4 regions of the Streptomyces roseirectus genome follow, and region 1 is predicted to be linked to each of the others. Evidence: riboswitches for the same ligand, from Rfam matches in the RefSeq annotation. Region 1 holds a riboswitch; each other region holds the start of a gene.
What was found. A riboswitch is a leader RNA that binds a small molecule or an ion and turns the genes downstream of it on or off. The one in region 1 is predicted to bind cobalamin.
Positions count from the first base shown of each region.

Region 2: it holds a riboswitch for cobalamin, as region 1 does, so the genes downstream of both, IAG44_RS31180 (cobalamin biosynthesis protein) here and IAG44_RS13175 (ribonucleoside-diphosphate reductase subunit alpha) in region 1, are expected to answer to the same signal.
Region 3: it holds a riboswitch for cobalamin, as region 1 does, so the genes downstream of both, metE (5-methyltetrahydropteroyltriglutamate--homocysteine S-methyltransferase) here and IAG44_RS13175 (ribonucleoside-diphosphate reductase subunit alpha) in region 1, are expected to answer to the same signal.
Region 4: it holds a riboswitch for cobalamin, as region 1 does, so the genes downstream of both, IAG44_RS35900 (ABC transporter substrate-binding protein) here and IAG44_RS13175 (ribonucleoside-diphosphate reductase subunit alpha) in region 1, are expected to answer to the same signal.

Region 1 is NZ_CP060828.1:3,227,173-3,230,886, reverse strand. It holds gene IAG44_RS13175 (ribonucleoside-diphosphate reductase subunit alpha) at 1-1,941, opposite strand, end outside; cobalamin riboswitch at 2,070-2,203, opposite strand; gene mctP (monocarboxylate uptake permease MctP) at 2,504-3,714, opposite strand, start outside.
Region 2 is NZ_CP060828.1:7,261,737-7,265,450, forward strand. It holds gene IAG44_RS31175 (cobyric acid synthase) at 1-891, opposite strand, end outside; partial or broken gene IAG44_RS31180 (cobalamin biosynthesis protein) at 1,107-2,060, opposite strand; cobalamin riboswitch at 2,162-2,302, opposite strand; gene IAG44_RS31185 (hypothetical protein) at 2,404-2,625, opposite strand; gene IAG44_RS31190 (inorganic phosphate transporter) at 2,646-3,714, opposite strand, start outside.
Region 3 is NZ_CP060828.1:8,225,285-8,228,998, forward strand. It holds gene metE (5-methyltetrahydropteroyltriglutamate--homocysteine S-methyltransferase) at 100-2,391, opposite strand; cobalamin riboswitch at 2,522-2,741, opposite strand; gene IAG44_RS35575 (MFS transporter) at 2,932-3,714, shown strand, end outside.
Region 4 is NZ_CP060828.1:8,301,907-8,305,620, reverse strand. It holds gene IAG44_RS35915 (MarR family winged helix-turn-helix transcriptional regulator) at 1-397, shown strand, start outside; gene IAG44_RS35910 (helix-turn-helix domain-containing protein) at 419-799, shown strand; gene IAG44_RS35905 (GNAT family N-acetyltransferase) at 796-1,353, shown strand; cobalamin riboswitch at 1,364-1,488, shown strand; gene IAG44_RS35900 (ABC transporter substrate-binding protein) at 1,794-2,807, shown strand; gene IAG44_RS35895 (FecCD family ABC transporter permease) at 2,804-3,714, shown strand, end outside.

The sequences.
Region 1 (3,714 bases):
GTACGAGTTGACTTGAAGGAACTCCCCGGACAGTGTCTCGCGCTTGAACAGGTTGGACACCTGCGGCTCGATGCACTCGTAGACGCCCGCGATGGACGCGATCGTCGCGGTCGGCGCGATCGCCAGGAGCAGCGAGTTGCGCAGCCCCGTCGACGCGATCCGCTCCCGCAGGGCGGCCCAGCGCTCCGGCCAGGTGAACTCGACGCCGAAGTGGTCGGGGTGCAGCACACCACGGGCCGTCCGGGTCTTGTCCCACGCGGGCAGTGGCCCGCTGCGCTCGGCGAGGTCGGCCGACGCCTCGTACGCGGCCAGCATGATCCGCTCGGCGATCCGCGTCGACAGCGCCTTCGCCTCGGCCGAGTCGAACGGCAGCCGCAGCTTGAAGAACACGTCCTGAAGGCCCATCGCCCCCAGGCCCACCGGACGCCACTTCGCGTTGGAACGCCCCGCCTGCTCGGTCGGGTAGAAGTTGATGTCGACGACGCGGTCGAGGAAGGTCACGGCGGTGCGGACGGTCTCGTCCAGCCGCTCCCAGTCGATGTCGGAGCCGGTCACGAACGCGCCCAGGTTCACCGAACCCAGGTTGCAGACGGCCGTCTCACCGTCGTCCGTGACCTCCAGGATCTCCGTGCACAGGTTGGACGAGTGGACGACGTGACCCGGCTCGGCGGTCTGGTTCGCCGTGCGGTTCGCGGCGTCCTTGAACGTCATCCAGCCGTTGCCGGTCTGCGCGAGCGTGCGCATCATGCGGCCGTACAGGTCACGCGCCGGGATCGTCTTCTTGGCGAGCCCGGCGGCCTCCGCCTTGCGGTACGCCGCGTCGAACTCGTCGCCCCACAGGTCGACCAGCTCGGGGACGTCCGAGGGGGAGAACAGCGACCACTCCTGGTCGGCGTTCACGCGGCGCATGAACTCGTCCGGGATCCAGTGCGCGAGGTTCAGGTTGTGCGTGCGGCGGGCGTCCTCGCCGGTGTTGTCCCGCAGCTCCAGGAACTCCTCGATGTCGGAGTGCCAGGTCTCCAGGTACACCGCCGCCGCGCCCTTGCGCCGCCCGCCCTGGTTCACGGCCGCGACACTCGCGTCCAGCGTCTTCAGGAACGGCACGATGCCGTTGGAGTGCCCGTTGGTGCCGCGGATCAGCGAACCCCGGGAGCGGATGCGGGAGTACGACAGGCCGATGCCGCCGGCGTGCTTCGACAGGCGCGCGACCTGGTGGTAGCGGTCGTAGATGGAGTCCAGCTCGTCCTTGGGGGAGTCCAGGAGGTAGCAGGACGACATCTGGGGGTGCCGGGTGCCGGAGTTGAAGAGCGTGGGGGAGGACGGGAGATAGTCCAGGCGGCTCATCAGGCCGTACAGGGCGGCGACTTCGTCCAGGGCGCGGACGGTGTCGTCCTCGGCCAGTCCCGAGGCGACCCGGAGCAGGAAGTGCTGGGGCGTCTCGATCACCTTGCGGGTGATCGGGTGACGCAGCAGGTAACGGCTGTGCAGGGTGCGCAGGCCGAAGTAGCCGAAGCGGTCGTCGGCGGCGGGGTCGATCAGGCCGTCGAGGTGCGTGGCGTGGACGCGGGCGAACTCGGCGGTGCGGTCGGCGATCAGGCCCTCGCGGTGGCCGACCGAGATCGACTCCGTGAACGTCGTCACACTCTGGGAGGCGGCCTCGGCGCGGATGCTGATCGTCAGTAGGCGGGCGGCGAGACGGGAGTACGCCGGGTCCTCCGAGATCAGGCCCGCGGCGGCCTCCGTGGCCAGCTCACGCAGCTCGGCCTCGTCCGCGCGGGCGGACCGGCCGCGCAGGGCCGCGGCGGCGACCCGGCCGGGGTCGGCGTCGGGGAGGTCGGCGGTCAGCTCCGTCAGGGTCCGCAGCAACGCGGCTCCGGGGCCGTCGTTCTCGGTCTCGACCGCCTGGACCTCTGAAGCCGGTTCGGCTGGCGCGATGGTCACGTGAGGCTCTCCCTCGCTCGGCAAGGGGCCTTGCGGGCAGGGGGCAGCACAAACACACGGCGCGTTTGCACCCCGGCCCACTCCGCGAGGCCCGGACGTCAGGGCACGCCGGGCCGTTCCTGGGTACGGCCGGGCGTATGCCGTCGGCAGGTCCTCGGACTGACGCTCTGCGCATACGCGCACAAGTACACCGTTGCGGGACAGTTCCGGATTCGCACCGGATTCCCCTGCGGCGACAGCGAGCATGAGCATACATCTAGTGCCGGGCCGTGGTGGCACCCCCAGATGTTGTGTCGCATCGGCTTCGGAGCGTCAACTTGTGGGTGGGAACTGTGATGCCGGGGAGGGGGTGGGGGGTGCGGTTCGTGGCGGGCTGCGGGTGCGTTGTGGCCGTTCGCGCAGTTCCCCGCGCCCCTTAAGTGCGTTGGAAATTACGAAGTTCTACAGCGCCCATAGCAACGCGCCCCTGAAGGTGCGCGACAGCGCATCCTTCAGGGGCGCGGGGAACTGCGCGACAAGCCACGACGGTGCCGCAGCCGCCCGAACAGCCTCGCCGATCGAGCTAGTGGGCCGCTCCCGAAGTCGCCGGGGGAAGTTCCGTCTGGACGCCCGGGTCGCCCGCGTCGGCCGTGTAGTCGGCGGGGCTGGTCTCGTCGATGCCGTCGGGGGCCTTCGCCGCGCGGAGGACGAACGTCAGGACGACCGTCACCGCGACGTTGAGGACGAACGCCGTGAGGCCGATGTAGCCCATCTCACCGATGCCGGGGATCGTGTCGTTGGAGCCGCCGAAGTGCTTCTGGGTCGGCGAGGCGACGTTGTACGCGGTGATCGTGCCGTAGACCATGCCGACCGCCCACCCGCCCAGCAGGGCCCAGCGGTGGAACCAGCGCGTGAAGAGGCCACCGACGAGCGCCGGGAACGTCTGGAGGATCCAGATGCCGCCCAGCAACTGGAAGTTGATCGCGGCCGTCTTGTCCATCGTCAGGACGAAGACCAGCGCGCCGACCTTCACGAGCAGCGACACCAGCTTGGAGATCTTCGTCTCCTGCTCCGGCGTCGCCTCGGGCTTGAGGAAGTCCTTGTAGATGTTGCGCGTGAAGAGGTTGGCCGCGGCGATGGACATGATCGCGGCCGGCACCAGCGCCCCGATCCCGATCGCCGCGAAGGCGACCCCCGCGAACCAGTCCGGGAACATGTCCTCGAACAGCTGCGGGATGGCCAGCTGATTGTTCCCGTGCGTGTTCACGTTCGCCGCGATCGCCATGAACCCGAGCAGCGCCAGCAGCCCGAGCATCAGGGAATACAGCGGGAGGATCGTGGTGTTGCGACGGATCACGTCACGGTTCTTGGAGGAGAGCGTCGCGGTGATGGAGTGCGGATACATGAACAGGGCCAGCGCGGAGCCGAGCGCCAGCGTGGCGTACGTCCACTGCCCCGCCTCGGCCGGCACGAGCCCGCCCGCCTTCGCCGCCGTGTACTTCTCGCCCGCCGAGGCGAAGATCTCGTCGAACCCGCCCAGCTTGATCGGGATGTAGATGATCGCGACGGCGATGACGAGGTAGATCAGCGTGTCCTTGACGAACGCGATGAGCGCCGGCGCCCGCAGCCCCGAGGAGTACGTGTACGCGGCCAGCACACCGAACGCGATCAGCAGCGGCAGGTCCTTCACGAACCAGTTCGTGTCCTCGCCGCCCCCGACGCCCATGACGTCCAGCACGGCCTGGATCCCGACGAGTTGCAGCGCGATGTACGGCATCGTCGCGAGGATCCCGG
Region 2 (3,714 bases), 4.0 Mb from region 1:
GAGTTCTTCCGGCCGGTCCACGAACCGCACGACGACGCCGGGTTCGGCGGCGAGCGCGTCGACGTCCGTGAAGTTCGACATCAGCGGCACCGCGCAGACGGCGACCCGCAGCACGTCCTCGCCGACCGGCGGCGCGAGCGACGACTCGCGGACGGCGCCCCGCAGGGACACCGCCATGCCGTCCTCCTCGTCGATCCCGAGGCCCGCGCGGAACGGCAGCACCCCGTACGACGACCGTCCGGTCAGCCCGCGCAGCATCTCCAACCCCGGTTCCAGCAGCGACACATCGCCCCGGAACTTGTTCACCAGGAACCCCGCGACCAGCGCCTGGTCCTCCGGCGCCAGCAGCGCGACCGTCCCGAAGAACGAGGCGAAGACCCCACCCCGGTCGATGTCGCCCACCACCAGCACCGGCAGCCCCGCGTTGCGGGCGATGCCCATGTTGACGATGTCGGTCCGCCGCAGGTTGATCTCCGCCGGCGACCCCGCACCCTCGCAGATGACGGCGTCATGCGTGGCCCGCAGCTCGGCCAGGCACTCCAGCACGGTCCCGAGCAACTGCTCCTGCCGCCCCCCGTGATACCGGCGCGCGTCCATCTCGCCGACGGGCTTCCCCATCAGCACGACCTGACTGCTCCGCTCCCCGCCGGGCTTCAGCAGCACGGGGTTCATCAGCGCCGACGGCTCGATCCGGCACGCCTGCGCCTGCATGGCCTGCGCCCGCCCGATCTCCGCCCCCTCCCGCGTCACGAAGGAGTTCAGCGACATGTTCTGCGCCTTGAACGGCGCGACCTTCACCCCCTGCCGCACCAGCCACCGGCAGATCCCCGCCGTGACGACACTCTTCCCGGCGTCCGAGGTGGTCCCGGCGACCAGCAGTCCGCCACTCATACGTCACCCCCCTTGTCGAAGAACCGCGCACCCATCCCGCGCCACAAGCCCACAACAGGCGCCACCCCGACACCGTTCCGCGCGGCACCCGAAGCGAGGCCCGCGCGGGCTGTCCCGGCCGGGGCAGCACCCGCCACCAGGGCCGCGCACACCGCACGTGCCGCCGTGCCCGAGCCCCGCCGCGGGCTCCCAGCCGATGAGGCCCCAGCCGCCCCTCGCCCCGAACCCCCGCTCAACGCCGCCCCGGCCACCATCCGCCCGGCGACCGTCGCCCCCAGCGCCAGCCAGCTCACCCGGCGGGACAGCCGCACCGCCCGCTCGATGTCCGGCACGCCGACGGCCCGCCCGTCCCCGTTCAGCACGGGCCGGTGCTCCACCCGCCCCGCGTACGACAGCGTGCCGCCCATCCGCACCCCGAGCGCCCCGGCGAACGACGCCTCCACGGGCCCGGCGTTGGGGCTCGGATGCTTCCCGGCGTCCGCCCGCCACGCCCGTACGGCCCCCCGGGGATCGTCCCCGGCGGCACAGGCCAGCACGGCCGTCAGCCGCGCCCCCGGCCACCCGGCGACGTCGTCGAGACGCGCGGACGCCCACCCGAACCGCCGCAGGCGGGGCGACTTGTGCCCGACCATCGCGTCGAGCGTGTTGACGGCCCGGAACCCGAGCAGCCCCGGCACTCCGCCGACGGCCCCCCACACCAGCGCGCCCACGACCGCGTCGGACGTGTTCTCGGCGACCGACTCCACGACGGCCCGCGCGATCCCGTCCGCGTCCAGCGCCTGCGGGTCGCGCCCGCACAGGTGCGGCAGCCGGGCCCGCGCCGCCTCGACGTCCCCGGCCTCCAGCGCCCGCCCGATGTGCCGGGCCTCGCGCGCCAGCGAGGTGCCGCCGACGACCGCCCAGGTGGCGGCGCCGGTCAGGGCGAGGGAAGCGGCGGGGGAGCGGCGTACGGCAGCGGAGGCCGCCGCGCCGAGCAGGACCGCGCCGCCCGCGCAGACGGCCGTGTGCAGCGCACCCCACCCCCGGTGGTCGCGCCACAGCGCCTTCTCCACAGCGCCCGCGGCACGCCCGAACGCGGCGACCGGATGCCCCCGGCGGGGATCGCCGAGCACCAGGTCACCGAGGAGTCCGGCGGCGGCGCCGTACGCGTAGAGGCGATCGGCACCCATCGGCTCAGCCGGCCGCGGGGGCGGGCAGCGGTCGGGGGCGGTACCTCAAACGGCGGCCGAGCATCGCGTTATGTCCTCACTCAGGGTGTCCACGCCCTGGTTCGACGAGACCGGCGGTGGGAGTTCCTGGCTCCCGGGGATGACTACCCCGGTCACAGTGGCGGGACCGCGCCGGATTCGCACCGGTCTTCCTCCCTGGCCGCCGTACATGGCCCCGGCAGTCCACCACGCCCCTCAAACAGCCGTCAACTCACCGTTGACCTGCGAGAGCGGAGTGTGCAGAACCCCACATGAAACCCCGCACGGCATACACCGTGCGGGGTTTGGGAAGGCGCCGTGCGGCTCAGGCCACGATGAGGCTGATGCCGTACGCCACGGCCCCCAGGCACGCCGCGAAGCACGCGTACGCGCCCGTGACCGCGAGCGCCGCCGAGCCGCCGTCGGCCTGCGCCCGCTCGTGCCGGGACAGGCCCATCACGCCGAGGGTGAAGAGGGTCACGAGCCCGACGGTGACGACGAGGCTGACACCGAAGACGGAGCCGAGTGCGGACCAGTCGATCTTCATGGTTGCGGTGTCCTTCGGGGTCAGACGGTCGCGGCCGGGGGAGCGGCCGGGTCGGTGGTGGCGACGGGGGAGGGGATGACGACCTTGATCTCACCGGCGTCGGTACCGGCGTCGGACCCGCTCGCGGCACCCGCGCCGTCGTCGTCCGTGTCGTTGACGTTGTTGTGGTCGACGACCTCGCGCCGCGAGATCTTCCAGATCGCCGCGCTGGAGGCGACGAGGAAGACGGCGACGGCGGCCGTGCCCCAGTCCCCGAGGTCCGTGACGGTCTCGGCGAGCGCGCCGACCAGCGCGGCGGCCGGCAGCGTCAGCCCCCAGGCGACGAACATGCGCGTGGCCGTCGACCAGCGCACGACCCCGCCCTTGCGGCCGAGCCCCGCGCCCATCACGGACCCGGAGACCGCGTGCGTGGTGGAGAGGGAGAAGCCCAGGTGGGAGGAGGCGAGGATGACCGTCGCGGCGGACGTCTGCGCCGCGAAGCCCTGCTGCGGCTGGAGGTCGGTGAGGCCCTTGCCCATCGTGCGGATGATGCGCCAGCCGCCCAGGTAGGTGCCCAGCGCGATCGCGAGGCCCGCGGAGAGGATGACCCAGGTGGGCGGGTCCGAGTCGGGCGCGAGGGAGCCGCCCGCGACGAGCGCGAGGGTGATGATGCCCATCGTCTTCTGCGCGTCGTTCGTGCCGTGCGCGAGGGAGACCAGGCCGGCCGAGGCGATCTGCCCGAACCGGTAGCTCTTCTCGGCGGCCTTGCCTTCGGCCTTCCTGCCCAGGGTGTACGAGAGCCGCGTGGCGAGCATCGCGGCGAGACCGGCGACGATCGGGGCGGCGACCGCCGGGATCAGCACCTTCGTGACCAGCACGTCACCGTGCACCGCGCCCGAGCCGGCCGAGGCCAGCGTGGCGCCGATCAGGCCGCCCATGAGGGCGTGCGAGGAGCTGGAGGGCAGGCCCACCAGCCAGGTCAGCAGATTCCAGAGGATCGCGCCGACGAGGGCGGCGAAGATCACCTCGGGACGTATACCGCTTTCGTCGACGAGCCCCTTGGAGATCGTGTTGGCGACCTCCACGGAGAGAAACGCTCCCACAAGGTTG
Region 3 (3,714 bases), 5.0 Mb from region 1:
CCGTATGAAGGAGATGTTTCGCCGGACGAGGGGACGCGCACGTGACATCGCGTGCCGGCCGAGGGTCCCCGGAGAACACCGGGGACCCTCGTCACGCCGTCAGGACAGTTCTGCCCGGACCCTCCTCGCCGCTGTCACCAGGTTCTCCAGGGAGGCCCGGGTCTCCGGCCAGCCCCTGGTCTTGAGGCCGCAGTCGGGGTTGGCCCAGAGGCGGGTGGCGGGGATCGAGGCGAGGGCGGTGCGGAGGAGGGTGGTGGTTTCCTCGGGGGTGGGGACGCGGGGGGAGTGGATGTCGTAGACGCCGGGGCCGGCCTCGCGGGGGTAGGCGTGGGCGGCGAGTTCACGGGCGACGCGCATGTGGGAGCGGGCGGCCTCCAGGCTGATGACGTCGGCGTCGAGGTCGTCGATGGCCTGGACGACGTCGCCGAACTCGGCGTAGCACATGTGGGTGTGGATCTGGGTCTCGGGGCGGACGCCGCTGGTCGCGAGGCGGAACGCCGCGGTCGCCCAGGCGAGGTAGTCCGCGCGGTCGGCCGAGCGCAGCGGGAGCGTTTCGCGCAGGGCGGGTTCGTCGACCTGGATGATCGAACTTCCCGATGATTCAAGGTCGTTGACCTCGTCTCGCAGGGCAAGAGCGACTTGGCGGGCGGTGGTGGCGAGCGGCTGGTCGTCGCGGACGAAGGACCAGGCGAGCATCGTCACCGGGCCGGTCAGCATGCCCTTGACCGGGCGGGAGGTGAGGGACTGGGCGTACGAGGTCCAGCGGACGGTCATCGGCTCGGGCCGGGAGACGTCCCCGGCGAGGATCGGCGGCCGGACGTAGCGGGTGCCGTACGACTGGACCCAGCCGTGCCGCGTCGAGAGGTACCCGGTGAGCTGTTCGGCGAAGTACTGGACCATGTCGTCGCGTTCGGGCTCGCCGTGCACCAGCACGTCGAGACCGGCCTTCTCCTGGAAGGCGATCACCTCGCGGATCTCCGCCGCGATCCGCTCCTCGTACCCGGCGTGCGAGATCCGCCCGGCCCTCAGGTCGGCGCGCGCGGTGCGCAGTTCGGGGGTCTGCGGGAACGACCCGATGGTGGTCGTCGGCAGCGCGGGCAGCCCGAGGAGCGCGCGCTGCGCCACCGTCCGCTCGTGGTAGGGCTGCGCCCGGCGCGTGTCGGCCCCGGTGACGGCGGCGGCGCGGGCGCGCACCTCCGGGTCGCGGGTGATCGGCGAGGCCGCGCGGGAGGCGAGGTCGGCGTGGTTGGCGGCGAGCGCGGCGGCGATGGTGTCGACGCCCCGGGAGAGGCCGCGGGCCAGGGTGACGACCTCGGCGGTCTTCTGCCGGGCGAAGGCGAGCCAGCGCAGGATCTGCGGGTCGACGTCGCGCTCGGCGGCGGTGTCGAGGGGGACGTGCAGCAGCGAGCAGGAGGCGGCGACGTCGACCCGGTCCGCGAGCCCGAGGAGGGTGCCCAGCAGGGAGAGCGACTTCGACAGGTCGTTCACCCAGACGTTGCGCCCGTCGACCACCCCCGCGACCAGCCGCTTGCCGGGCAGCCCGCCGACGGCGGCGAGGTCGTCGAGGGTGCCGGGGCGGGTGAAGTCGAGGGCGATCCCCTCGACGGGCGCCTCGGCCAGCACCGGGAGCGCTTCGCCGGGCCGGTCGAAGTACGTCGTGACCAGCAGCTGCGGCCGGTCGGCGAGGGCGCCCAGGTCACGGTAGGCGCGCGCGGCGGCGTTCAGCTCGGCCGGGGTGCGGTCCTGGACGAGGGCGGGCTCGTCGAGCTGGACCCAGCCGGCGCCGGCCGCGCGCAGCTCGGCGAGGATCTGGGCGTACACGGGCAGGAGCCGGTCGAGGAGGGTGAGCGGCTGGAAACCGGCGTCGGTGCCGGGCGCGGGCTTGGCCAGCAGCAGGTAGGTGACCGGGCCGAGCAGGACCGGGCGCGCGGTGAGACCGAGCGCGAGCGCTTCCCCCAGCTCGGTGAGCTGCTTGGCGGGGTGGGCGGTGAAGACGGTGTCGGGGCCCAACTCGGGGACCAGGTAGTGGTAGTTGGTGTCGAACCACTTGGTCATCTCCAGCGGCGGCGCGTCCTGCGTGCCGCGCGCCATGGCGAAGTAGCGCTCCAGCGGGTCGTCGACTCCCGCGTGGCGGGCGGGGACCGCCCCGACCATGACGCTGGTGTCGAGGACGTGGTCGTAGTACGAGAAGTCGCCGGTCGGCACCTCGTCGAGGCCGGCGTCGGCGAGGGCGCGCCAGGTGGCGGCGCGCAGGTCGGCGGCGGTGGCGTGGAGGGCGTCCGCGCCGACGCGGCCCTTCCAGTAGCCCTCGACCGCCTTCTTCAGCTCCCGGTTCCGGCCCTGCCGGGGGTAGCCGTACAGGGTTGCCGCGGCTGCGGGTTTCGTGGTCACGGAGATCTCCTTCACGAGACGATTCCCTGAGGTCCCGGCGACGGGACGCGGGCATGAAGGAGCGGACGGCCCTGTGGCCGCCTCCACGCCGACCCACCCGCGAGGTCACCGGAACTCCGCGCGTGACGTCGCCACACGCGGGCAGTCGGCAGGTCTTCGGACTCGCGGGCACACCTCGTACGAGACGAGGCACCTACTGGCCGTCGCTTCCCAGGTCCGTGCGGACCCAGTGCGTATGACGGCGGTCGTTCCCGCTCACCGCTGCGGGGCAGTCCCGGATTCCCACCGGGTTCCCTCTTGCGACGCGGCCCGTCTGGCTGACGGGGCGAACCGGCTGCGGTGATCAGCGTACGGGGCGCGGGCGCCGTGGGGGAGGGGCGATTTCCGGAAGCGGACACATCTGATAGCCGTCTATTGGTTATGTGATCCTGGTCTCACTATCGAAACGGTTGAGTTTCGCTAGCGGGGTGTGTAGCGTCTGCTGAGTACGAAACCGTTTCGTTCGCGAGACGCCCGATCATCTCATCGGAGCACGCCCCCATGTCACAGACCACCCAGACGCCGGACACGACGTCACTCACCAAGACAGCCGAGGAACCCGCGTCCCGTCACCGCTGGTGGGTCCTCGCGATGATCGGCATAGCCCAGCTGATGGTCACCCTGGACGCGACGATCGTGAACATCGCGATGCCGTCCGCCCAGGCCGACCTCGGTTTCTCCGACGGCGACCGCACCTGGATCGTCACCGCCTACTCCCTCGCCTTCGGCAGCCTCCTGCTGCTCGGCGGACGCATCGCCGACCTCTTCGGCCGCAAGGTCGCCTTCCTCGTCGGCGTCGGCGGCTTCGCCGCGGCCTCCGCGCTGGCCGGCGCCGCCACCAACTTCGAGGTCCTGGTCGTCGGCCGCACCCTCCAGGGCCTGTTCGGCGCGCTGCTCGCGCCCGCCGCCCTCTCGCTGCTGACCACCACCTTCACCGACGCCAAGGAACGCGCCCGCGCCTTCGGCATCTACGGCGCCATCGCCGGCTCCGGCGCGGCCGTCGGCCTGCTGCTCGGCGGCGTGCTCACCGAATACCTCGACTGGCGCTGGACCCTCTACGTCAACCTCGTCCTCGCCGTGATCCCCCTGGCCGGCGGCTGGATCCTGCTCAAGCGCACCGCCCGCGAACCCGGCGCCAAGCTCGACATCCCCGGCACCGTCCTGGTCACCGCCGGACTCTTCGCCGTCGTCTACGGCTTCTCCATGGCCGAGTCCCACGACTGGTCCTCGCCGCGCTCCTGGGGCTTCCTGACCGTCGGCGGACTGCTGCTGATCGCGTTCACC
Region 4 (3,714 bases), 5.1 Mb from region 1:
GAGCAAGCGGGGTGGGCGGCGGGCCGATGGGCTCATGGACCGCAGCGCGTACATCATGCTGAGCCGGATCCTCATGCAAGGGCCCATGTCCATCGGGGAGTTGAGCGAGGCGTTCGCGCTCGACGCGTCCACGTTGAACCGGCAGACCGCCGCCGCGACCCGTGCGGGGCTGCTGGAGCGGATCCCCGATCCCGACGGCGGGATGGCCCGCAAGTTCCGGCTCACCGAGGAGGGTTCGCGGCTGCTCGAGCAGGAGCGGGCCGGGATCGTCGAGGTGCTGGAGCGGGTGATGGGGGACTGGTCCGAGGAGGACATCGCGGCGTTCGCGGGGTATTTGCGGCGGTTCAACAATGGGATCGAGGCAATTGGGGGGAGACCGTGGCCTCGGGAGGGGTAGGGGGAGGGTGGAACTGACGCGTTGCCGGGTGCGGGTCGGGTGTGGCTGGTCGCGCAGTTCCCCGCACCCCTCGCGGACCTGCCCCCGCTCCACCGCCTGTGCGTGCGCGCCGTCGGCCTCCCGCGCCGCCGGTCCCGCTCCGGCCTGCACGAACTCACCGCCCTGACGTTCCTCGACCACGGCCTCCGTCTCGACCAGACCGCCGCCGCCCTCTTCACCCGCCCCGACACGGTCCGCTACCGCCTCGCCCGCCTCCAGCGGATCACCGGCGGCTCCCCGGGCAGCGGGGCGGGCGGCCACGCGCAGACGCCGCGCCGGTGGTGGGCGCTGACGACGTGGCTGGGCGGGGACGGGAAAACCCCGGGCGTCCGGCCGGGGGCCAGGGATACGTTGGCGCCGTGACCACGCTTCCCCTCGACACCGACCGGCTGCGGCTGCGCCTCTTCGGACCGGCGGACCTGGACGACCTGTACGCGTACCAGCGGCTGCCGGAGGTGGCGAGGTACCTCTACCGGCCGCCGCTCACCCGGGAGAGGTGCGAGGAGTCGCTGGCGCGGCGGGCGGACGGGACGGGGTGGACGCGGGACGGGGACGATCTGGTGCTCGCGGTGTGCCGGCGGGACGAGCCGGGAGTGGTCGGGGAGATCGTGCTGAAGCTGGCGAGCGCGCGGGCGGCGCAGGCCGAGATCGGGTGGGTCTTCCATCCGGCGTTCGGCGGGCGGGGGTACGCGACGGAGGCGGCGCGCGCGGCGGCCTCTCTCGCCTTCGGCGCCCTGCGCGTCCACCGTCTCTTCGCCCGCCTCGACACCCGCAACACCGGGTCGGTCCGCGTGTGCGAGCGGCTGGGCATGCGCCGCGAGGCGCACCTCGTGGAGAACGACCTCGACGGCGACGAGTGGGGCAGCGAGTACGTGTACGCGCTCCTCGCCCGGGAGTGGCCCGCGCGGGCCGTGTGATAGCTTCCCAAAGCCAGTCGAACCCGTGTGCGCAGGTGGGCGCACGGGTCAGGGAATCCGGTGCGAATCCGGAGCTGACGCGCAGCGGTGAGGGTGACGGGCGGGGCAAGGGCCTGTCGTCACATTCGCGTCGTCCGCCCGTAGGGCGGGCCGGGAGGGGTCTGGTGCGTGCAGCTGCGAGGCGGAGGAGGGAGTCGACGCGGAGCGTCGGCGACCGACGACAACGCCGCAGATGCGCGTGCCAGACCCCTCCCGGCAGACGGGAATGTGACGACAGGCCCTTAGGGCCACTGGACGGCGTTGACGCGGTCCGGGAAGGCGTTCCGGTCGGGTGATCCCGAGTCCGAAGACCTGCTGGCGGCCTGCGGCCGGGTGGACGGTCGGGGGTGGACCGTACGACCGGGCTTCGCGTACGAGCCCTCGACGCCGAAGGAAACGCTGTGCAGTTCGCACGCCCCGCTGCCCTGTTCCTCGTCTGTGCCGTCCTGCTGACCGGCTGCGCCGGCTCCGGTGACGACGCGAAGAGCGCCGCCACGGCGGTGACGCTCACCAACTGCGGGCACGAGGTCACCGTCGACGCGCCGCCGAAGCGGGCGGTCTCCCTCAACCAGGGCACGACGGAGATCATGCTCTCCCTGGGCCTCGCGGACCGCATGGCCGGCACGGCGACGTGGACCGACCCGGTCGAGGGCCCCTTGAAGGAGGAGAACGCGAAGGTCAGGCGCCTCGCGGACAACGCCCCTTCGCTGGAGACGGTCCTGGACGCCGAACCGGACTTCGTGGCCGCCTCGTTCGCCTCCACCCTCGGCAAGGGCGGCGTCGCCCCGAGGGAGCAGTTCGAGAAACTGGGCGTGCCGACCTACCTGTCCCCCTCGGACTGCGTCGGCAAGGACAACGACGGGGACGGCGACGGCGCCCGCACCCAGCCCCTCAAGCTCGACGCGGTCTACGGCGAAGTCCTGGACCTGGCACGGCTGTTCGGCGTCGAGGAGCGCGGCGAAAAACTCGTCGCGGACCTCAAGAAGCGGGTGGCGAAGGCGACTTCGGGCCTCAAGGCCGGCGACGTCGAGGTCATGTACTGGTTCGCGAACTCCCAGTCCCCCTACCTGGCGGGCTGTTGCGGCGCCCCCGGCGCCATCACCCGTGCGCTGGGCGCGAAGAACGTCTTCGACGACACCAAGGACGAATGGCCGCAGGTGGGTTGGGAGACGGTCGCCGACCGCGACCCGGACGTCCTGGTGATCGGTGACCTCACGCGCAGGCAGCAGACCGCCGAGACCGCCGCGAAGAAGATCGAGTTCCTGGAGTCGAACCCGGTCACGAGGAACATGACGGCGGTGAAGAGGAAGCGGTACGTGCTGCTGTCGGGGCAGGCCATGAACCCGACGATCCGCACGGTCGAGGGCATCGAGAAGGTCGCGGCGGCCCTGCGCGCGTACGGCCTGGCGGGATGACGCGCGGTCTGCTGTCCGGCGCGGGCGGTCTCGCCCTGCTGGCCGCCTCGGTCGCGCTGGCGATCACGATCGGCCCGGCGGACATCGCCGTCGGCGACGTGTGGGCGTCGGTCGCCTCCCATCTCGGCTGGGGGCACACGGAGTTGAGCCCGCTGCGGGACGGCATCGTGTGGAACCTGCGGCTGCCGCGCACGCTGCTGGCGGCGGTGTGCGGGGCGGGGCTCGCGATGTGCGGGGCGGTGATGCAGTCGCTGCTGCGCAACCCCCTCGCCGACCCGTTCGTCCTCGGCGTCTCCTCGGGCGCGTCGACGGGCGCGGTCGTGGTGGTCGTGCTCGGCGCGGGCGGCGGGCTGGTGTCGGTGTCGGGCGGCGCGTTCATCGGCGCGGTGCTGTCGTTCGGCCTGGTGCTGCTGCTCAGTCACACGCTGGGCGGGACGACGGACCGGGTGGTCCTCGCGGGCGTCGCGGCGATGCAGTTGTTCTCGGCGCTGACGTCGTTCGTCGTGATGACGGCGGCGGACGCGGAGACCACCAGGGGCGTCCTGTTCTGGCTGCTGGGCTCCCTGAGCGGGGCCGACTGGACGGACGTCTCCGTCGGCGCGGCCGTCCTCGCGGCGGCGCTGCTGGTGTGCGTGGGGCAGGCGCGCACGCTGGACGCGTTCGCGTTCGGCCAGGACGCGGCGGCGTCGCTGGGCGTGTCGGTGGCCCGGACCCGGCTGGTCCTGCTGTGCGCGACGGCCCTGCTGACGGCGGCCCTGGTCAGCTCGGCGGGCGCGATCGGCTTCGTCGGCCTGGTCCTGCCGCACGCGACCCGCGCGCTCACCGGCCCCGGCCACACCCGTCTGCTGCCGGCGACCGCTCTCGCGGGCGCGGTGTTCCTGGTCTGGGTCGACACCCTCGCCCGGAC